DNA from 4 places in the Rahnella sp. PD12R genome. Region 4 is predicted to be linked to each of the others. Evidence: predicted binding sites of a transcription regulator. Region 4 holds the regulator's gene; each other region holds the start of a gene.
The links. Region 4 encodes PurR, which represses purine synthesis genes. Its sites were predicted from a motif close to CANGCAAACGTTTGCNTG; they were not measured.
Positions count from the first base shown of each region.

Region 1: the regulator PurR is predicted to act here: its motif matches at 2,502-2,519, upstream of purM (phosphoribosylformylglycinamidine cyclo-ligase).
Region 2: the regulator PurR is predicted to act here: its motif matches at 2,815-2,832, upstream of purE (5-(carboxyamino)imidazole ribonucleotide mutase).
Region 3: the regulator PurR is predicted to act here: its motif matches at 1,766-1,783, upstream of serA (phosphoglycerate dehydrogenase).

Region 1 covers NZ_JAHTMS010000001.1:112,675-117,225, reverse strand. Annotated here, with positions in the region: gene hda (DnaA inactivator Hda) at 1-188, opposite strand, end outside; gene uraA (uracil permease) at 354-1,646, opposite strand; gene upp (uracil phosphoribosyltransferase) at 1,726-2,352, opposite strand; gene purM (phosphoribosylformylglycinamidine cyclo-ligase) at 2,584-3,621, shown strand; gene purN (phosphoribosylglycinamide formyltransferase) at 3,649-4,287, shown strand; gene speG (spermidine N1-acetyltransferase) at 4,512-4,551, shown strand, end outside.
Region 2 covers NZ_JAHTMS010000001.1:95,006-99,556, reverse strand. Annotated here, with positions in the region: gene cysS (cysteine--tRNA ligase) at 1-647, opposite strand, end outside; gene ppiB (peptidylprolyl isomerase B) at 876-1,370, shown strand; gene lpxH (UDP-2,3-diacylglucosamine diphosphatase) at 1,382-2,104, shown strand; gene KWG64_RS00440 (tRNA-(ms[2]io[6]A)-hydroxylase) at 2,088-2,720, opposite strand; gene purE (5-(carboxyamino)imidazole ribonucleotide mutase) at 2,901-3,410, shown strand; gene purK (5-(carboxyamino)imidazole ribonucleotide synthase) at 3,407-4,471, shown strand.
Region 3 covers NZ_JAHTMS010000016.1:95,668-100,218, reverse strand. Annotated here, with positions in the region: gene KWG64_RS23460 (LysR family transcriptional regulator ArgP) at 1-649, opposite strand, end outside; gene rpiA (ribose-5-phosphate isomerase RpiA) at 865-1,527, shown strand; gene serA (phosphoglycerate dehydrogenase) at 1,868-3,106, shown strand; gene asr (acid resistance repetitive basic protein Asr) at 3,457-3,879, opposite strand; gene KWG64_RS23440 (5-formyltetrahydrofolate cyclo-ligase) at 4,061-4,551, opposite strand, start outside.
Region 4 covers NZ_JAHTMS010000011.1:46,594-51,144, reverse strand. Annotated here, with positions in the region: gene KWG64_RS19925 (Grx4 family monothiol glutaredoxin) at 1-138, opposite strand, end outside; gene KWG64_RS19920 (C40 family peptidase) at 602-1,504, shown strand; gene KWG64_RS25910 (YnhF family membrane protein) at 1,670-1,759, opposite strand; gene purR (HTH-type transcriptional repressor PurR) at 2,093-3,118, shown strand; gene punR (DNA-binding transcriptional activator PunR) at 3,156-4,061, opposite strand; gene punC (purine nucleoside transporter PunC) at 4,198-4,551, shown strand, end outside.

The DNA.
Region 1 (4,551 bases), on a different contig from region 4:
TGTAAAAGATGGCTGCGGCCACCGCCTTCGCGGGACCAAAAATAGATATACGTGCCGTGTTCCTGATGCAATGCGGTCTGAATCGCAGAAAGCAGAGAAGAGTTTTCCCCCGGATGAAAACTGGCAAAAGTCTCATCATCGGGCAGATAAAGTGGCAGGGAAAGCTGTGCCGGCGTATTCAGAAGCACCTCAACCAAAGCGGTATGAAGACCGCAGATGTTGTCACGTCAATAAAAGGAACTGCCGAATTCTAGCAAGGATCCGCGGTGAAATGAACTGTGCCCGGTGCAACCGCTTGCGATCCGAGCACCTGACCGGTTGCGCGCTGGCAAACCGGTCAGGAATGATCACCCTCAGACTGGCGGATTTTCCCGCTCGTCTTCGATATCAATGATCTGTTCTTCGCCGCGGAAAATCTCGATCACTTTGAACAACAGGCTCAGGAAGATACCGACAATCGTGGCCAGCGCCATGCCTTTCAGCTCCGCCGCACCGATGTGGATCTTCGCGCCGCTGACGCCGATGATCAGGATCACCGCAGTCAGGATCAGGTTCTGCGCTTTGTTGTAATCCACTTTAGATTCAATCAGCACGCGGATACCGGACGCCCCAATCACGCCATACAACAGCAGGGAAACGCCGCCCATCACCGGAACCGGAACGGCCTGAATTGCCGCGGCCAGTTTCCCGATACACGAAAGCAGGATTGCCAGAATCGCCGCGCCGCCGATAACCCAGGTGCTGTAAACCTTGGTGATCGCCATCACGCCAATGTTTTCGCCGTACGTGGTATTGGGGGTAGAACCGAAGAAACCGGACAACACGGTAGAAAGGCCGTTTGCCAGCATCGAACGGTGCAGGCCCGGATCACGCAGCAAATCTTTCTTCACGATGTTCGCTGTCACGACTAAATGCCCGACGTGCTCGGCAATAACCACCAGCGCCGCAGGCAAAATGGTCAGGATCGCCACCCATTCAAAACGCGGTGTATAGAAAGTTGGCAGAGCAAACCAGTGCGCGTTTGCGATCGCAGAAACATCCACGACACCCATAAAGAAAGACAGCGCATAACCCACCAGCACGCCAATCAGAATCGGGATAATGGCCAGGAATCCACGGAACAGCACAGAGCCCAGAATAGTCACCGACAGCGTCACCAGAGAGATGATGATCGTCTTGGAATCCACCGGTACGCCGTCAGCCGGCAGCAAACCGGCCATATTGGCAGCCACACCGGCCAGCTCCAGCCCGATGACGGCAACGATTGCGCCCATCGCCGCAGGCGGGAACATTACATTAATCCAGCCAATCCCGGCTTTCTTAACAATCAGCGCCACCAGGCAGAACAACACACCACAGGCAATAAATCCGCCCAGCGCCACTTCATACCCCATCGGTAACAGCAACAGCACCGGTGAAATGAACGCGAAACTTGAACCCAGATACGCCGGTATTTTGCCTTTACAGACAAATAAATACAGCAAAGTCCCTATGCCATTGAACAGCAGCACCGTTGCCGGGTTAATTTTGAACAGAATGGGAACCAGAACGGTGGCACCAAACATGGCAAACAGATGCTGGAAACTCAGGGGGATTGTCTGCAGTAAAGGCGGACGCTCGCTTACCCCGATGACACGACGGGTCATAAATTGATCCTCTGTGAATGATGACGAGTAAAAAAAAATCAAAAAAAAGCCGACTTCTCAGTCGGCTATTGCTTGCTGCTTATTTGGTACCAAATATCTTGTCGCCCGCATCGCCGAGCCCCGGCATGATGTAGCCTTTCTCGTTGAGCCCCTGATCTACTGAGGCGGTGTACAGCTCGACGTCCGGATGCGCAGCTTCGAGAGCGGCGATCCCTTCCGGTGCCGCTACCAGCACCAGAACTTTAATGCTCTGGCAGCCCGCTTTTTTCAGCAGGTCGATGGTTGCAATCATGGAACCGCCTGTTGCCAGCATCGGGTCAACCACCAGCGCCAGACGTTCTTCGATGTTAGAAACCAGCTTCTGGAAATACGGCACAGGCTTCAGGGTTTCTTCATCACGGTACACACCCACCACGCTGATACGTGCGCTCGGGACGTGTTCCAGTACGCCTTCCATCATGCCCAGACCGGCACGCAGAATGGGCACAACGGTAATTTTCTTGCCCTTGATCTGGTCGATTTCAACCGGACCGCACCAGCCTTCGATAGTGACTTTTTCAGTTTCTAAATCGGCAGTCGCTTCATACGTCAGAAGACTACCCACCTCAGAAGCCAGTTCGCGAAAACGTTTCGTGCTGATGTCGTTTTCACGCATCAGGCCCAGCTTGTGTTTCACCAGCGGGTGTTTCACCTCGACGATCTTCATTGTTTATTCTCCTAAGGTGGTTGGGCTGCAAAAAAAATCGCGAGATTATAACGCCATTTTTTTTGAACGCCACTGCCAATTGCCTGATCTGGATCATCAGGAACCCGGTTAGAGTATAGACAGCCTGAAAACATCATCCGAATAAGGCGCTCGCAAACGTTTGCTTCCACTGTTAGAATTGCCCCGCATTATTTTTCAACCACCAACCCAAACCGCCGTGGGGACTTCGCAGTGACCGACAAAACCTCTCTCAGCTATAAAGACGCAGGCGTAGATATCGATGCCGGTAACGCATTGGTAGACCGCATTAAAGGTGTAGTAAAACAGACCCGTCGCCCGGAAGTTATGGGTGGATTGGGCGGTTTTGGTGCTCTCTGCGCGCTGCCGCAAAAATACCGCGAACCCGTGCTGGTTTCAGGTACCGACGGCGTTGGCACCAAGCTGCGTCTGGCCATGGATTTAAAACGCCACGATACCATCGGTATCGACCTGGTCGCGATGTGCGTCAACGATTTGATCGTTCAGGGCGCTGAACCGCTGTTCTTCCTCGATTACTACGCCACCGGCAAACTGGACGTTGATACCGCCGCCAGCGTGATCACCGGTATTGCAGAAGGCTGTAAGCAGTCTGGCTGTGCGTTAGTGGGCGGCGAAACCGCCGAAATGCCGGGGATGTACCACGGCGAAGATTACGACGTCGCGGGCTTCTGCGTCGGCGTGGTGGAAAAATCAGAAATTATCGACGGCAGCAAAGTGGCTGACGGCGACGTGTTGATCGGCCTGGCCGCCAGTGGCCCGCATTCCAACGGCTATTCGCTGGTGCGCAAAATTCTGGAAGTCAGCAAAACCAATCCGGAAACCACCGATCTGGCAGGCAAATCGCTGGCCGACCATCTGCTGGCACCGACCAAAATTTACGTGAAATCGATCCTGAATCTGATCGAAAACGTCGAGGTGCACGGTATCGTCCACCTGACCGGCGGCGGCTTCTGGGAAAATATTCCGCGCGTTCTGCCGGAAAATACTCAGGTCATCATTGATGAATCAAGCTGGCAGTGGCCAGACGTCTTTACCTGGCTGCAAACCGCCGGTAACGTCAGCCGTCACGAAATGTACCGTACCTTCAACTGTGGCGTTGGCATGCTGGTTGCACTTCCGGCTGAGCTGGCTGAACAGGCGATTGCTTTACTGAACGATAATGGCGAAAAAGCGTGGAAAATTGGCTACATTAAAGCCTCTGACTCCGCTGAACGTGTTGTCATCCAGTAATTCAACTCACTGAAGACAGGTATAGAAATGAAAAGGATTGTGGTTCTGGTATCGGGCGAGGGAAGCAATTTACAGGCCCTGATCGATGCCTGCCAGCAGGGAAGAATCAACGCAGAAATCTGCGCTGTTTTCAGCAATAAATCCGCCGCTTACGGGCTTGAAAGAGCCCGTTCTGCCCACATTCCGGCGCATGCGCTGGATGTCAAAGCCTACGAAGATCGCGCTGCGTTTGATGTCGCACTGGCCGATGCCATCGACACGTTCCGGCCCGATCTGGTGGTACTTGCCGGGTATATGCGTATCCTCACCGCAGAATTCGTTCAGCGCTTTGCCGGACGGATGATCAACATCCACCCTTCCCTGTTACCGAAATATCCGGGCCTTCACACTCACCGCCAGGCGATTGAAAATCAGGATGCCGAGCACGGCACGTCGGTGCATTTTGTCACAGAGCAGCTTGATGGCGGCCCTGTCATATTGCAGGCGAAAGTCCCGGTGTTTACCGAAGACACAGAAGAAGAGCTGGTGGCGCGTGTGCAAACACAGGAACACAGCATTTATCCGCTGGTGGTCGGCTGGTTTGTTGATGGACGTTTGTCCCTGCAAAATGGTCAGGCGTTACTGGATAACAATCCACTACCTGAACAGGGTTACGCGGCGGATTAATCTGCTTAAACGCGATGATTTCACTATAAACCGGCCCCGTGCCGGTTTTTTATTTTCTGTCATTTGACACTTGTTTACATTTCACCCGATATAATGCCCATCCCGGCGCACGTTTAAACGTCGTTTGTGCGCCGACCTTCATCTGAAACACGGTTGTTTCAGATCTCATATTCACGAAGGTTACCTCAGGTAAAACGGCTTTTTGATTTTTTGAGGAACACCCCATGTTTAGCAATAACAGCGTCAGATTACGTCCACTGGAAA
Region 2 (4,551 bases), on a different contig from region 4:
TTGCAGTTCATCGCAGAACATTCGATATGCCAGCCCGGACGGCCTTCGCCCCACGGAGAGGTCCAGCTCGGTTCGCCCGGTTTGGACATTTTCCACAGCACGAAATCCATCGGATTACGTTTCACGTTGGCTTCAACTTCCACGCGCGCACCGGCCTGAAGCTGATCCAGATCCTGGCGGGACAACAAACCGTAATCCGGATCGCTTTCGACCCAGAACATCACGTCGCCGTTTGCCGCAACGTATGCGTGATCGCGGTCGATCAGCTTCTGCACGATATCGATGATTTCAGCAATGTGCTGCGTGGCGCGGGGTTCAGAATCTGGCGGCAAAATATTGAGCGACGCAAAATCTGCGTGCATTTCAGCAATCATGCGGTCGGTTAATGCCGTAAAAGATTCGCCATTTTCAGCGGCACGTTTAATGATTTTGTCGTCGATGTCGGTGATGTTACGCACATATTTCAGGTCATAACCGAGGTAACGCAGGTAACGCGATACCACGTCGAAAGACACAAAGGTGCGACCGTGGCCAATATGACACAGGTCGTAAACAGTGATCCCACACACGTACATCCCGACTTTACCGGCATGAATTGGCTTGAATTCCTCTTTTTGGCGACTCAGGGTATTAAAAATCTTCAGCATCAGGCTATTCCGTGTGTTGGGCGTAGAAAATGACGTTGGCGCCTTTTCGGCGTCACTAAGGCTCATAATATAACGAAAATGGCTTTACCGAAACGGCATAAGGCCGCCGGACGGGCTTTAGTCACCACAAAGCCAGTGCTGACGGCAACTTTTGAGTTATGGTATAAGAAAAGGCTATAGTAGCCGCTCTGACAGAGAGCACACATTAACATTAGCAGGATGATAAATATGGTCACTTTCCACACCAACCACGGCGACATCGTCATTAAAACCTTCGCTGACAAAGCGCCAGCCACGGTTGAAAACTTCCTGAACTATTGCCGTAAAGGCTTCTACGACAACACAATTTTCCACCGTGTGATTAACGGTTTCATGATCCAGGGCGGCGGTTTTGAGCCAGGCATGAACCAGAAAAACACCGACGCACCTATCGATAACGAAGCGGATAACGGCCTGAAAAACACCAAAGGCACGCTGGCTATGGCGCGTACCAATGACCCGCATTCAGCTACCGCACAGTTCTTCATCAACGTCACTGACAACGATTTCCTGAACCACAGCGGCAAAAACGCGCAGGGTTGGGGTTACTGCGTATTTGCAGAAGTGGTTGAAGGTCAGGACGTGGTTGACGCGATCAAAGCCGTGAAAACAGGCCGCAGCGGTATGCACCAGGACGTTCCAAAAGAAGATGTTGTGATCAAAAGCGTCACCATCAGCGAATAATTAGCGTCGGGATGACCACGTTTTTTATCGCAGATATCCATCTTTGCGCACAGGAACCGGCAATCACTGCCGGTTTTCTGCGTTTTCTTCGCGAAGATGCGCCGCAGGCCGATGCGCTGTACATTCTCGGGGATTTATTCGAAGCCTGGATTGGCGACGATGACCCGGAACCGTTACACGCAGAAATCGCTGCGGCGTTAAACCAGCTCCGCCAGCAAGGCGTCCCCTGCTTTTTCATCCACGGTAACCGCGATTTTCTGCTCGGCAGACGTTTTGCGCGTGAAAGCCTGATGACGCTGCTGCCGGAGAAAAAAGTTCTCGAGCTTTATGGCCGCCGCGTGCTGATCCTGCACGGCGACACGCTGTGTACCGATGACATTGCCTACCAGAATTTCCGCAAAAAAGTTCACAACCCGTTTATCCAGAAATTATTCCTGATGCTGCCCCTGAAATGGCGGCTGGCGATTGCCGCAAAAATGCGCGCCAACAGTAAAGCGTCTAATCAGGGAAAATCGCTGGAGATTATGGACGTGAATCCGCAGGCGGTGATCAGTGAAATGCAGGCGGCAGGCGTCGAGTGGATGATCCACGGCCACACGCATCGCCCGGCTATTCATGACGTGCCTTTAGAAAATAAAACCGGCCACCGCGTGGTATTAGGCGCATGGCACGAAGAAGGCTCAATGGTGAAAGTCACCGCCGATAACGTGGAACTGATCAGCTTCCCGTTTTAAGGCTGCAAACGGGTACGCCTGAATGAAAGCGGAATTGCTCATCCGGCGACAAAATCAGTTCCGCTTCAATCCGGCCAAACTCCTCCACGCGTTCACTGATATCGGTTCCCGCATACTGCTCCGCCAGCGCCAGATAATCGGCAAAATGACGTGATTCTGAGCGCAGCAGCGACGTATAAAATCGCGACAGCGTTTCATCCAGATACGGCGCTATTTTGGCGAAACGCTCGCAGGAACGGGCTTCGATATACGCTCCGATAATCAGCCGGTCGACCAGAATATTCACATCATCATGATGCCGCGTATGCTTAATCATGCCACTGGCGTAGCGCGACGGCGAAAGCTGGGTGTAAGCGATATTGCGCTTTTGCATGATTTCCACCACCTGTTCAAAGTGGTGAAGTTCCTCGCGGGCCAGGCGCGCCGCACAAAACAGCAGCTCGGTGCGATCCAGATATTTTGTCATCAGGCTCATGGCCGTGGCCGCCGCTTTTTTTTCACAGTTGGCGTGGTCAATCAGCAACACCGTCTGATTTTCCAGCGCAACATCCACCCAGAGAGCCGGTGTTTCACAGTGAAGAAAATCGTAAATCGGTGCCAGTAAAGCCTGCGTCATAGTTCAGTTTCCAGTGGGGATGGCGAATATTATCGTGCCTGGGATTATACAAATCTGCTGCGCACTTCTCATCAAAAATGCACCGTATTCCGGCTACGCAACCGTTTTCCTTGCTTCGTGAGCGTGATATCATTTGCGCCCTCGCACGCTTTAAATCCGAATCACAGGAGCTATACAGACATGTCATCCAACGTTACCCCGGCAAAAATCGCCATCGTTATGGGGTCTAAAAGTGACTGGGCGACCATGCAGTTCGCCGCCGAAGTGCTCACAACGCTGAATATTCCTTTCCATGTCGATATCGTCTCCGCACACCGCACGCCGGACAAATTGTTCACCTTTGCTGAACAGGCTTCCGCTAACGGGTTTGATGTGATCATCGCAGGTGCTGGCGGCGCGGCGCATTTGCCGGGCATGCTGGCGGCGAAAACGCTGGTGCCGGTGCTCGGCGTGCCGGTGCAAAGCGCCGCCCTGAGCGGCATCGACAGCCTGTATTCTATCGTCCAGATGCCACGCGGCATTCCGGTCGGTACGCTGGCGATTGGTAAAGCCGGAGCCGCCAACGCCGCCCTGCTCGCTGCACAAATTCTCGCACTCCATGATACCGAAATTGCTGAAAACCTGGCCGCGTGGCGTGTCGCACAAACGGATGAAGTGCTGAATAATCCCGATCCGAGGGAAGAAGCATGAAACCGGTTTGCGTACTCGGAAACGGTCAGTTAGGCAGAATGCTGCGTCAGGCCGGTGAACCGCTGGGGATCGCCGTTTATCCGGTCGGTCTGGATGCGGAGCCGGAAGCGGTGCCTTTTCAGCAAAGCGTGATTACGGCTGAAATTGAACGCTGGCCGGAAACCGCCTTAACCCGCGAACTGGCAACGCATAATGCGTTCGTTAACCGCGATATTTTCCCGCGTCTGGCCGATCGCCTCACGCAAAAACAGTTACTCGACCAGCTCGGTCTGGCGACCGCGCCGTGGCAGTTGCTGGCCGGTGCCGCTGAATGGCCGCAGGTTTTCGCCACGCTCGGTGAACTGGCGATTGTGAAACGTCGCGTCGGCGGTTACGACGGCCGCGGGCAATGGCGTCTGCGTTCCGGCGAAGAAACCGCGCTGCCGCAGGATTGCTACGGTGAATGCATCGTTGAGCAAGGCATCAATTTCTCCGGCGAAGTTTCACTGGTTGGCGCACGCGGTCACGACGGGAAAACCGTCTTTTATCCGCTGACGCACAATCTGCATCAGGACGGTATTTTGCGCACCAGCGTTGCACTGCCGGAGCCGGACGCTGCGCTGCAACAGCAGGCAGAAAGCATGCTGTCGGCGATTCTGAACGAACTGAATTACGTCGGTGTGATGGCAATGGAATGTTTCGTGGTTGCCGAAGGTTTGCTCATTAATGAACTGGCACCACGCGTTCACAACAGCGGGCACTGGACGCAGAACGGCGCATCCTACAGCCAGTTCGAAATGCACCTGCGCGCAATCCTCGGGCTGCCGCTGCCGAAACCGGTGGTCAGCACGCCGTCAGTGATGGTCAATCTGATTGGCACCGATGTATCAGAACAATGGCTGAACCTGCCGCTGGTGAATCTGCACTGGTACGAGAAAGAAGTGCGTCCGGGTCGTAAAGTCGGACACCTGAATCTCAACGACGCCAGCGCCAGTCTGCTGAAAGAAAACCTGAACGCACTGGTGCCGATGTTGCCGGAAGAATACGCCAGCGGAATCGCCTGGGCCGTTGAGAAGCTTTAAATCCAACGGCTCTCCCCTTTGACGGGAAGAGCTGTTGGGAACCTAAATAATTCGGGTTGCGGGCAGGCGGCAAGTAAAGG
Region 3 (4,551 bases), on a different contig from region 4:
CCGGTGACAAATCGAAGTTTTGTTGCAGGAACGCCTGGTGCATATCGTCGAGATGGTCAAACGCAACCGCCGGCGCTTTCAGCAGCGCGGAACGGGTGACGCCGTTCGGGAAATACCGATCGGCAAAGGGTTTAGAAGCGACAAACAGGTAATCCAGTGCGCCAAGTTGATCGACCAGACAGCTCGGAAGCGGCTGCGGCTGAATACTCACCGCACCGACCACTTCACCGCGGCGCAGACGTTCCTGCGTCCGGGTTTCATCTTCAACCTGTAAATTCAGGCGGATAGGTGAGTCGACCAGCACAGATTTCAGCGCCGGTAACAGCCAGGTTGCCAGGCTGTCGGCGTTGACCGCCAGCGAAAGCAGCAGCGGCGTATCATTACTGTCGCTGTTGCTGTCACTGCCGAGCCACTCTTCTTCCAGCAATTCCACCTGATGTAACAGGGCCAGTAATTTCTGCCCCTGTTCCGTCGGACGAGGCGGCACGGTACGCACCAGCAGAGGCTGGCCGAACAAATTTTCCAGTTGTTTAATGCGCTGAGAGACCGCCGATTGGGTGATGCAAAGCTTTTGTGCGGCGCGCTCAAAACCGCGCTCACGGATCACCGCGTCCAGTGCCTGTAGCGTTCTATAGTCCGGGCGTTTCATCGGAGTTCTGTCCCTTGGATTTAATTTTATCCGAACACTATGCCACAGATTGTCAGGTTTTGTGGTGAGGAAAATCGGGGCGTTTACAACCCAATTGCACTTAATAAGTGTGATCTGGTCACGCTCTTGTCTGCCCAATCTGCCGGCACATGCTTTATAATCACCGACACTTTTCCGTATTCACGCCACTTACGTTATCAGACAGAGAAGCCATTATGACGCAGGAAGAATTGAAAAAAGCAGTCGGCTGGGCCGCACTGGATTACGTGACCCCGGGCACCATCGTCGGTGTAGGAACCGGATCCACCGCCGCCCATTTCATCGATGCACTGGGTTCCATCAAAGGTCAGATTGAAGGTGCCGTTTCCAGTTCTGACGCTTCAACGGCAAAACTGAAAAGCTTAGGCATTCACGTTTTCGACAGCAACGAAGTGGACTCGCTGGACGTTTACGTTGACGGCGCGGATGAAATCAACGGTTTCATGCAGATGATCAAAGGCGGCGGCGCTGCGCTGACCCGCGAAAAAATCATTGCCGCGATCGCCAAAAAATTCGTCTGTATTGTGGACGCGTCCAAGCAAGTCGATGTGCTGGGTAAATTCCCGCTGCCGGTAGAAGTCATCCCGATGGCGCGTTCTTACGTTGCGCGTGAACTGGTGAAACTTGGTGGCCTGCCGGAATACCGCCAGAACGTTCTGACTGACAACGGCAATATCATTCTCGACGTCCATAATCTGAGCATTCTGGATGCCGTCGCGATGGAAAATAAGATCAACGGAATTGCGGGCGTGGTGACGGTAGGGCTGTTCGCCAACCGTGGCGCCGACGTTGCGCTGGTAGGCACTTCTGAAGGCGTAAAAACTGTCACGCTGAAGTAACCCATCAATAAGCAGAAGATCTGGCTGCTTTTGCTGAAAGCAGCCAGTCATCCCCCTGTCATAACACAATGTTATGAAGATGATAATTTTCTGACTGAATCATCTTTTCTTCAAAAGCCTTAATTTGGTGACTTATGTCACATTTCTCACTAACGCCTCCTGAACGTCTTGCTCTGCAAAATCTAACCAGCAGGAAATGCTGAAAACCAACAGGCGCGGTGAGCCTTCTGCTGTCTGGCAGGCAATCGTTTGTATTGATGATGGCGTATTTTTTGTTATGTTGACTGTGAGCAGTCACCTAGCAGTTCGAATTCAGCCAGAAAAAATATAGGGTCGGGAAATGGCAAAAGTATCACTTGAGAAAGACAAGATTAAATTTTTGTTAGTGGAAGGCGTCCACCAAAGTGCGGTTGATACACTCCGTGCCGCGGGTTACACCAATATTGAATTTCACAAAGGTGCTTTAGATACGGAATCGCTGAAAGAATCGATCCGTGATGCGCACTTTGTTGGACTCCGATCGCGTACTCAGCTGACCGAAGAAGTGTTCCAGGCAGCAGAAAAACTGGTGGCTGTAGGGTGTTTCTGTATCGGTACCAATCAGGTTGACTTGAAAGCGGCAACCCGTCGCGGTATTCCGGTCTTTAACGCACCGTTCTCCAATACCCGTTCCGTCGCCGAAATGGTGTTGGGCGAAATGTTGCTGATGATGCGCGGTATTCCTGAGGCCAACGCCAAAGCGCACCGCGGGATCTGGAACAAACTGGCCGTCGGCTCTTTTGAAGCGCGCGGAAAACGTCTGGGTATTGTCGGCTACGGCCACATCGGTACACAGCTGGGTATTCTGGCGGAAAGCCTGGGGATGCGCGTCTTCTATTACGACATCGAAAGCAAATTGCCGCTGGGTAATGCGCAGCCGATTGCGACTCTGGAAGAACTGCTCAGCACCAGCGACGTCGTAACCCTGCACGTTCCTGAAACGCCAGGCACCAAAAACATGATTTCCGAAGTGCAGCTGGCACAAATCAAGCCGGGCGCATTGCTGATCAACGCCTCACGCGGCACGGTGATCGACATTCCTGCCCTGTGCAATGCGCTGCGCAGTAAACATCTGTCCGGTGCGGCTATCGACGTCTTCCCGGAAGAACCGGCGACCAACAGCGATCCGTTCAATTCTCCGCTGTGTGAATTCGACAACGTTCTGCTGACGCCACACATCGGCGGTTCTACCATGGAAGCGCAGGAAGGCATTGGCCTGGAAGTGGCAGGTAAACTGGCGAAATACTCTGACAACGGTTCAACGTTGTCTGCGGTTAACTTCCCGGAAGCCTCTTTGCCAGCGCATACCGAGAAAGCCAGCCGTTTGCTGCATATCCACGAAAACCGTCCGGGCGTGCTGACCAGCATCAACCAGATTTTCGCGGAGCAGGGCATCAACATTGCGGCGCAGTATCTGCAAACCAGCCCGGAAGTCGGTTATGTGGTTATCGATGCTGAAACGGATGTCACCACGCTGAACACCGCGCTGCAACTGATGAAAGCAATACCGGGCACGATCCGTGCTCGCTTGCTTTACTGACGATCTGCGCAGTAACAGAACATAAACCGCCGAAAGGCGGTTTTTTTATGCCATTTCCCGCAGACGGGAAGATCATACCGATGAGTCGTTTGCCAGATTGCTCAAGGTGTTGAGCCGATGACGGGCGCCATCTCAGGGCATTTCACGAAAATGTCAGAAGTAAAAGAACAGGCTGACAAGACCACAGAGGATCAGTGAAGACAGGGTGATTTCGAACTGGAAGCGGCGCAGCATCATCCACAGTACCTCAGGATAAAAACTGGAGAAAAAAACACCCGGCGAACCGGGTGTAAATTTAGCAGTCCTGGTTATTGCGAGTTAACACCTCACAAAGACTTCTTGGTGACTTCTTATGCTGCTGGTGTTGCTTTTGCAGCTGGTGCAGCTTTCTTAGCATGTTTCACGTGTTTCTTAGCAGCCTGCGCTTTCTGAGCTACCGGAGCAGCTTTCTTAGCATGTTTCACGTGTTTCTTAGCAGCCTGCGCTTTCTGAGCTACCGGAGCCGCTTTCTTAGCGTGTTTTACGTGTTTCTTAGCAGCCTGCGCTTTCTGGGCTACCGGAGCCGCTTTCTTAGTGGCTTTTTTGTGTTTTTTAGCAGCCTGAGCTTTCTGAGCGACTTTCTTATGAGTCTTGTGTTTGGTTACGTGCTTGGCAGCAGGTGCAGCGGTTGTTGCTGCAGCAGCAGGTGCTGGCGTTGCGGTTGTTTCAGCAGCGAAAGCGACAGAAGACAGACCCATTGCAGCGGCTACAACCAGAGCTAATACTTTTTTCATGTTTAATTCCTCAGAGATATCGGTTTATGTGTCTGCCCCACTGCGGGGCCGTTGAGAAGATAATAGACATGACGGATTTTATTGTCCGTGAGGGATTGGTTTCGGCGTGTAACGGTATGTATAAGGGGAATTTTCTGAGGGGGAGTATTATCGGAGAGAAGCATTAACAGTCAGCCGGTCTTTACCATGTCCATACTTTGCCCGGCGTGATCACTTGCGGCAAAGGCACATCCCAGTGTTCCACGGGCAAGGCATCCACTTGCTGGCAATCATGCGCTAAGCCTATCGGATACGGCCCGCCATCCTGCCAGTGCTCCAGCGCGCGGTCGTAGAATCCGCCGCCCATACCCAGACGTTGTCCGTGGCTGTCAAACGCGACCAGCGGCGTCAGGATGATATCCAGCTGAGATAAAGGCAGAACCTTTGTGACATCGAGTTGTGGTTCGAGGATTTTAAGACGATTGCGCACCAGCGGTGTTTCAGGCGTATAGCGCAGGAACAACAGATGGTGAGGAGAAAACGGATGCAGCACAGGCAGACAAAGCTCTTTTCCTTCCTGCCACAGGCGCTGAATCAACGGTGTGGTATCAAGCTCTCCGTCGAAGGACAGAAAAACTGAAATCGTGCTGGCAGACTGAATTTTAGGGTGTGCGGCAACGCGATCAGCGGCCT
Region 4 (4,551 bases):
CTCGCCGCACGCAGACAGCGCCTGAACGGCCTGTGCAGAGAAACCGCAGCTTGGCAGTTTTGGAGAACCTTTCATGTACAGCAGAATCGGGTTTTCAGAAACTTGCTTCTGAATTTTTTCAATCGTTGGAGTGGTCATTTCTTGCTTCCTCAAGCCGGTACAGGCTGTCACGGTCATTACTCTTCACGCGCAGCACACAGAGACGGTGCGCAATCACAATGCTTTCTATTGTAACGATGGCTGCCACCAGATAAAAACGCCAATTTTTGTGGGGTCTTTCTCAATACTGGCATTTTCCTAAACAATCTTCAGCGCTTGCGTTAAGGCTCACATATTTAAAGATTCATCGAGAATAACATTTTTGCCGTTCCACGATAATGTCAGATTTGCAAAATCCCATTCTTTAACTTAAATAATAACATGATGAAAAGTGGTTATTTTTTTGACTAAAAATGGCGGTTATTTCGACATAAAAAAAGCTATTAACTTTTTCTCACAATATGATCTAGAATCGAGGCAATTCGTGCTTTTTTGTCTCGTTCTTTTAGGCAATACTCTGACATCCCTGATGTTTAACCCTACCACTCATGGTAACGAAGCTATGCGCTTACTGTTCACGCTTTTTGTGCTGCTCTTTACCCAGCTGTTTCTGAATATGGCTCATGCGTCGCCACAGACTCGTGTCGCGGCCGACCAGCGAAAGAGTCATGTTAACCAGGTCACGCCTGAAGAACGCCGAAAGCGAAAAACGGCAGCCGCGAAAACCAGCAAGAAAACCAAAGTCGCGCCGGTTTCAGAACCTAAAACTCAGGAAAAAAATTCGAAGAAGAAAGTCAAAAGCACTGAACTGGTTAAGCGAAAGACGTCTTCTGAAAAAACAGTAAAAACGACGCGGGCCGAGAGTAAAAAAGAAAAAACACTCAAGACAACACGGGCCGAGGCGAAAGCAGGGAAGCAAACGAAAACCCGCTCTCTCGCTAAAAACAGCAGTGAAAAGGCCAGTAAAAAAGAAGCGTATGGCCGCCACCGCAAAGGCAAAAAGTTACGTGAAGAAGACAGTAAACCGATAACGCTCAGCGCCACACACAAGAAACGTTATCAGCACGCACAACAAACTGCGATGACCAAACTGATGCACCAGGTCGGCAAACCTTACCGCTGGGGCGGAACGTCACCGAATACAGGTTTCGACTGCAGCGGACTGGTTTACTACGCATACAAAGATTTGATCCGCATTAAAATGCCCCGCACAGCGAATGAAATGTACCACTTGCGCGATGCGGCTCCGGTCAAACGGGGTGAATTAGAATCCGGCGATCTGGTTTTCTTCCGGATTAATAACCGAGGCGCCGCAGACCATGTCGGTGTTTACGTAGGAAACGGGAAGTTTATCCAGTCACCGCGCACCGGCGAAGACATTAAGATCACCTCACTGGGTGACGATTACTGGCAAGATCATTATGTAGGCGCACGTCGGGTAATGACCCCTAAGACGATCCGATAATAAACAATTCGTTAAGTCTGAAGTTTCGCTAATCAGCCATTGAATAGCATTTAACGAAGAGTTTCTGCAGGGAAGAGTATCGGCGGAACGGGTGACTGCGTAAAATTGAAAAGGGCGATTCCTGTTATAGGTAATCGCCCTTTTTTATTGCGGCTTTCACGCAAATCAGTTCATCACTGCGGTGAAGCTGAAAGCAATAATCACGAGCAAAGCGCAGACCGTAGTGATCAAAGAAAATTTCAGGTTGCTGTCCATCAAACCCCCTTACGGATCAAATTGTGGCGTTCGTTTAGCCACACTAAATGTGTGCCAACGCATTTTCTCACAATTCGCATTTAAAATCTTGTGCTGAATGACAACAGGTTCATGACAATTTTACTTCCACTTTCCTGCATTATAAGTGAAAATTGTCGGTTACCACGCCTGTGTGCCGGTCGATTTCACCCGAGAGCATTTCACGCCTCACTCTGAAGAATCCACCCAACGATTTCACTGCCCTTTTCGAAGTCAGCAGTTAAATCCACGCAAGCAAACGATTAACATAATGCTAACGTGCTGAAACACGTGAGCACAGGAGTCATTTTTTACATGGCAACGATTAAAGATGTCGCAAAGCGCGCTGGCGTTTCCACCACAACCGTGTCGCACGTCATCAATAAAACCCGTTTCGTCGCCGAAGAAACCCGAGCCGCGGTTCTCCTTGCAATCAAAGAGTTACACTATTCTCCCAGCGCCGTGGCACGCAGCCTGAAGGTCAATAACACTAAAACTATCGGCCTGCTGGCAACGTCCAGTGAAGCGCCCTACTTCGCCGAAGTGATTGAGGCCGTGGAAAACAGCTGTTTCTCAAAAGGCTATACGCTGATTTTGTGTAACTCGCACAATAATCTGGAGAAGCAACAGGCCTACCTGCAAATGCTGGCGCAAAAGCGCGTCGACGGTTTACTGGTGATGTGCGCGGAATATCCGGACGAATTGCTGAACATGCTTGAAGAATACCGCTCCATCCCGATGGTTGTGATGGACTGGGGCGAAGCGCGTAAGAATTTCACCGACAGCATTATCGATAACGCGTTCGAAGGCGGTTATATGGCCGGACGTTATCTGATTGAACGTGGTCATCGTGATATCGGCGTGATCCCGGGGCAGCTGGCGCGAAACACCGGCGGCGGCCGTTTCCAGGGCTTCGTGAAAGCACTGACGGAAGCCAATATTCCTCTTCGTGAAGAATGGGTCGTTCAGGGCGACTTTGAGCCGGAATCGGGCTATCAGGCCATGCACAAAATTCTGATGCAGAAAAACCGTCCGACGGCCGTATTCTGTGGCGGCGACGTGATGGCAATGGGCGCAATTTGTGCCGCCGATGAACTGGGCCTGCGCGTACCGCAGGATATTTCCGTGATTGGCTATGACAACGTGCGTAATGCGCGCTATTTCTCGCCGGCACTGACGACAGTTCATCAGCCAAAAGAACGTCTGGGCGAAATGGCATTTACCATGCTGCTGGACAGAATTATCAGCAAACGCGAAGAGTCGCAGACCATTGAAGTGCATCCGAAACTGGTTGAGCGCCGTTCCGTGGCCGACGGCCCGTACCGCGATTACCGCCGTTAACTTTCATTAAACGCCTGTGCCGCAGGCGTTTTTTTTGTCAGTCGCGCAACCATTCCCGGTTCATCGTTTCCGTATCGCCCATGTATTCCAGCAGCCACGCCAGCGAAGGCGACGGATTGCTCTGATCCCACGTCAGGCAGCACGGGCTGTCCGGAAATGTATTTTCCAGCGACAGAACCTGCAATTTCTGCTGTTCAATCCAGGGCGTCACGCGGTGAACCGGCATCATGCCTACGCATAAACCTTCATTCAGACATTCCAGCGCACACGTCCAGTCGGGAACCACCAGCCGCCGCTGGTTATCCAGCGTCCAGGTATCGCGTTTCGGCAATGTCCGCGATGTATCTTCCAGGCAAAGCGCCGGATAAGGCCGTAACTGATCGTCACTCAGTGTTCCCGACGTCTGCGCCAGCGGATGTTGTGCGCTGACCACACAATGCCAGTCCATAAAACCCATATCGCGGAAATTGAACCGTCCTCCGACGGGGATCGCCCGCGTCGCGCCGATGGCGACATCCGCCCGCCCGTCTACCAGCGCGTCCCAGACACCGTTAAAGACTTCAGAATGAATGATGAGTTCGGTATCCGGGAAATGGCGATAGAAATCCAGCACCAGCCGCCGCGTCCGCGCGGGTCTAACGATACGGTCAACGGCCACCCGTAATTCTCCGCGCCAGCCGTTGGCGACCTGCTGACACTGGCGGCGGGTCGCTATCATTTTTTTTGTCAGAACGCGTGCTTCATCGACAAAAACTTTACCGGCAGGAGTCAGAACAACGTCGCGGTGTCTGCGTTCAAACAACGGAACAGCCAGCCACTGTTCAAGCTGACGAACGGTGTAGCTGATGGCAGAAGGAACCCGGTGCAAGTCCTGCGCAGCAGCGCTGAAACTGCCTGTTCGGGCGACAGCATCGACCACTTCAAGAGCATATTCTGACCACATCGTTTAGCCTTCAATATTTTTGATAGCAGATTGCAAATATTAGCGTTTCACAAGCCTGTTATCAAAGCGTTAAACTCCGCATCCGATACGATTTCCGCGTCAAATCATCTGCAATAAATAAATTAAAGAGACAATAATGAAACCCTCACTTGGATTTATGCTCTATCTTGCCGGGCTGAGCATGCTTGGCTTTTTAGCGACAGATATGTACCTTCCGGCCTTCAGTGCAATGCAAACCAGCCTGATGACCAGCCCGGGGATGATCAGTGCCAGCCTGAGTATTTTCCTTGGCGGATTTGCCATCGGCCAGCTGTTGTGGGGGCCACTGTCCGACAAGATTGGCCGCAAACCGGTATTGCTGATTGGCTTGGCGCTCTTTGTTGTCGGTTGTCTGGGCGTGCTGTGGGTTGAGAATGTCCGCGCCCTGCTGGCTCTGCGTTTTCTGCAAGCTGTCGGCGTCTGCGCCGCCGCCGTCACCTGGCAGGCGCTG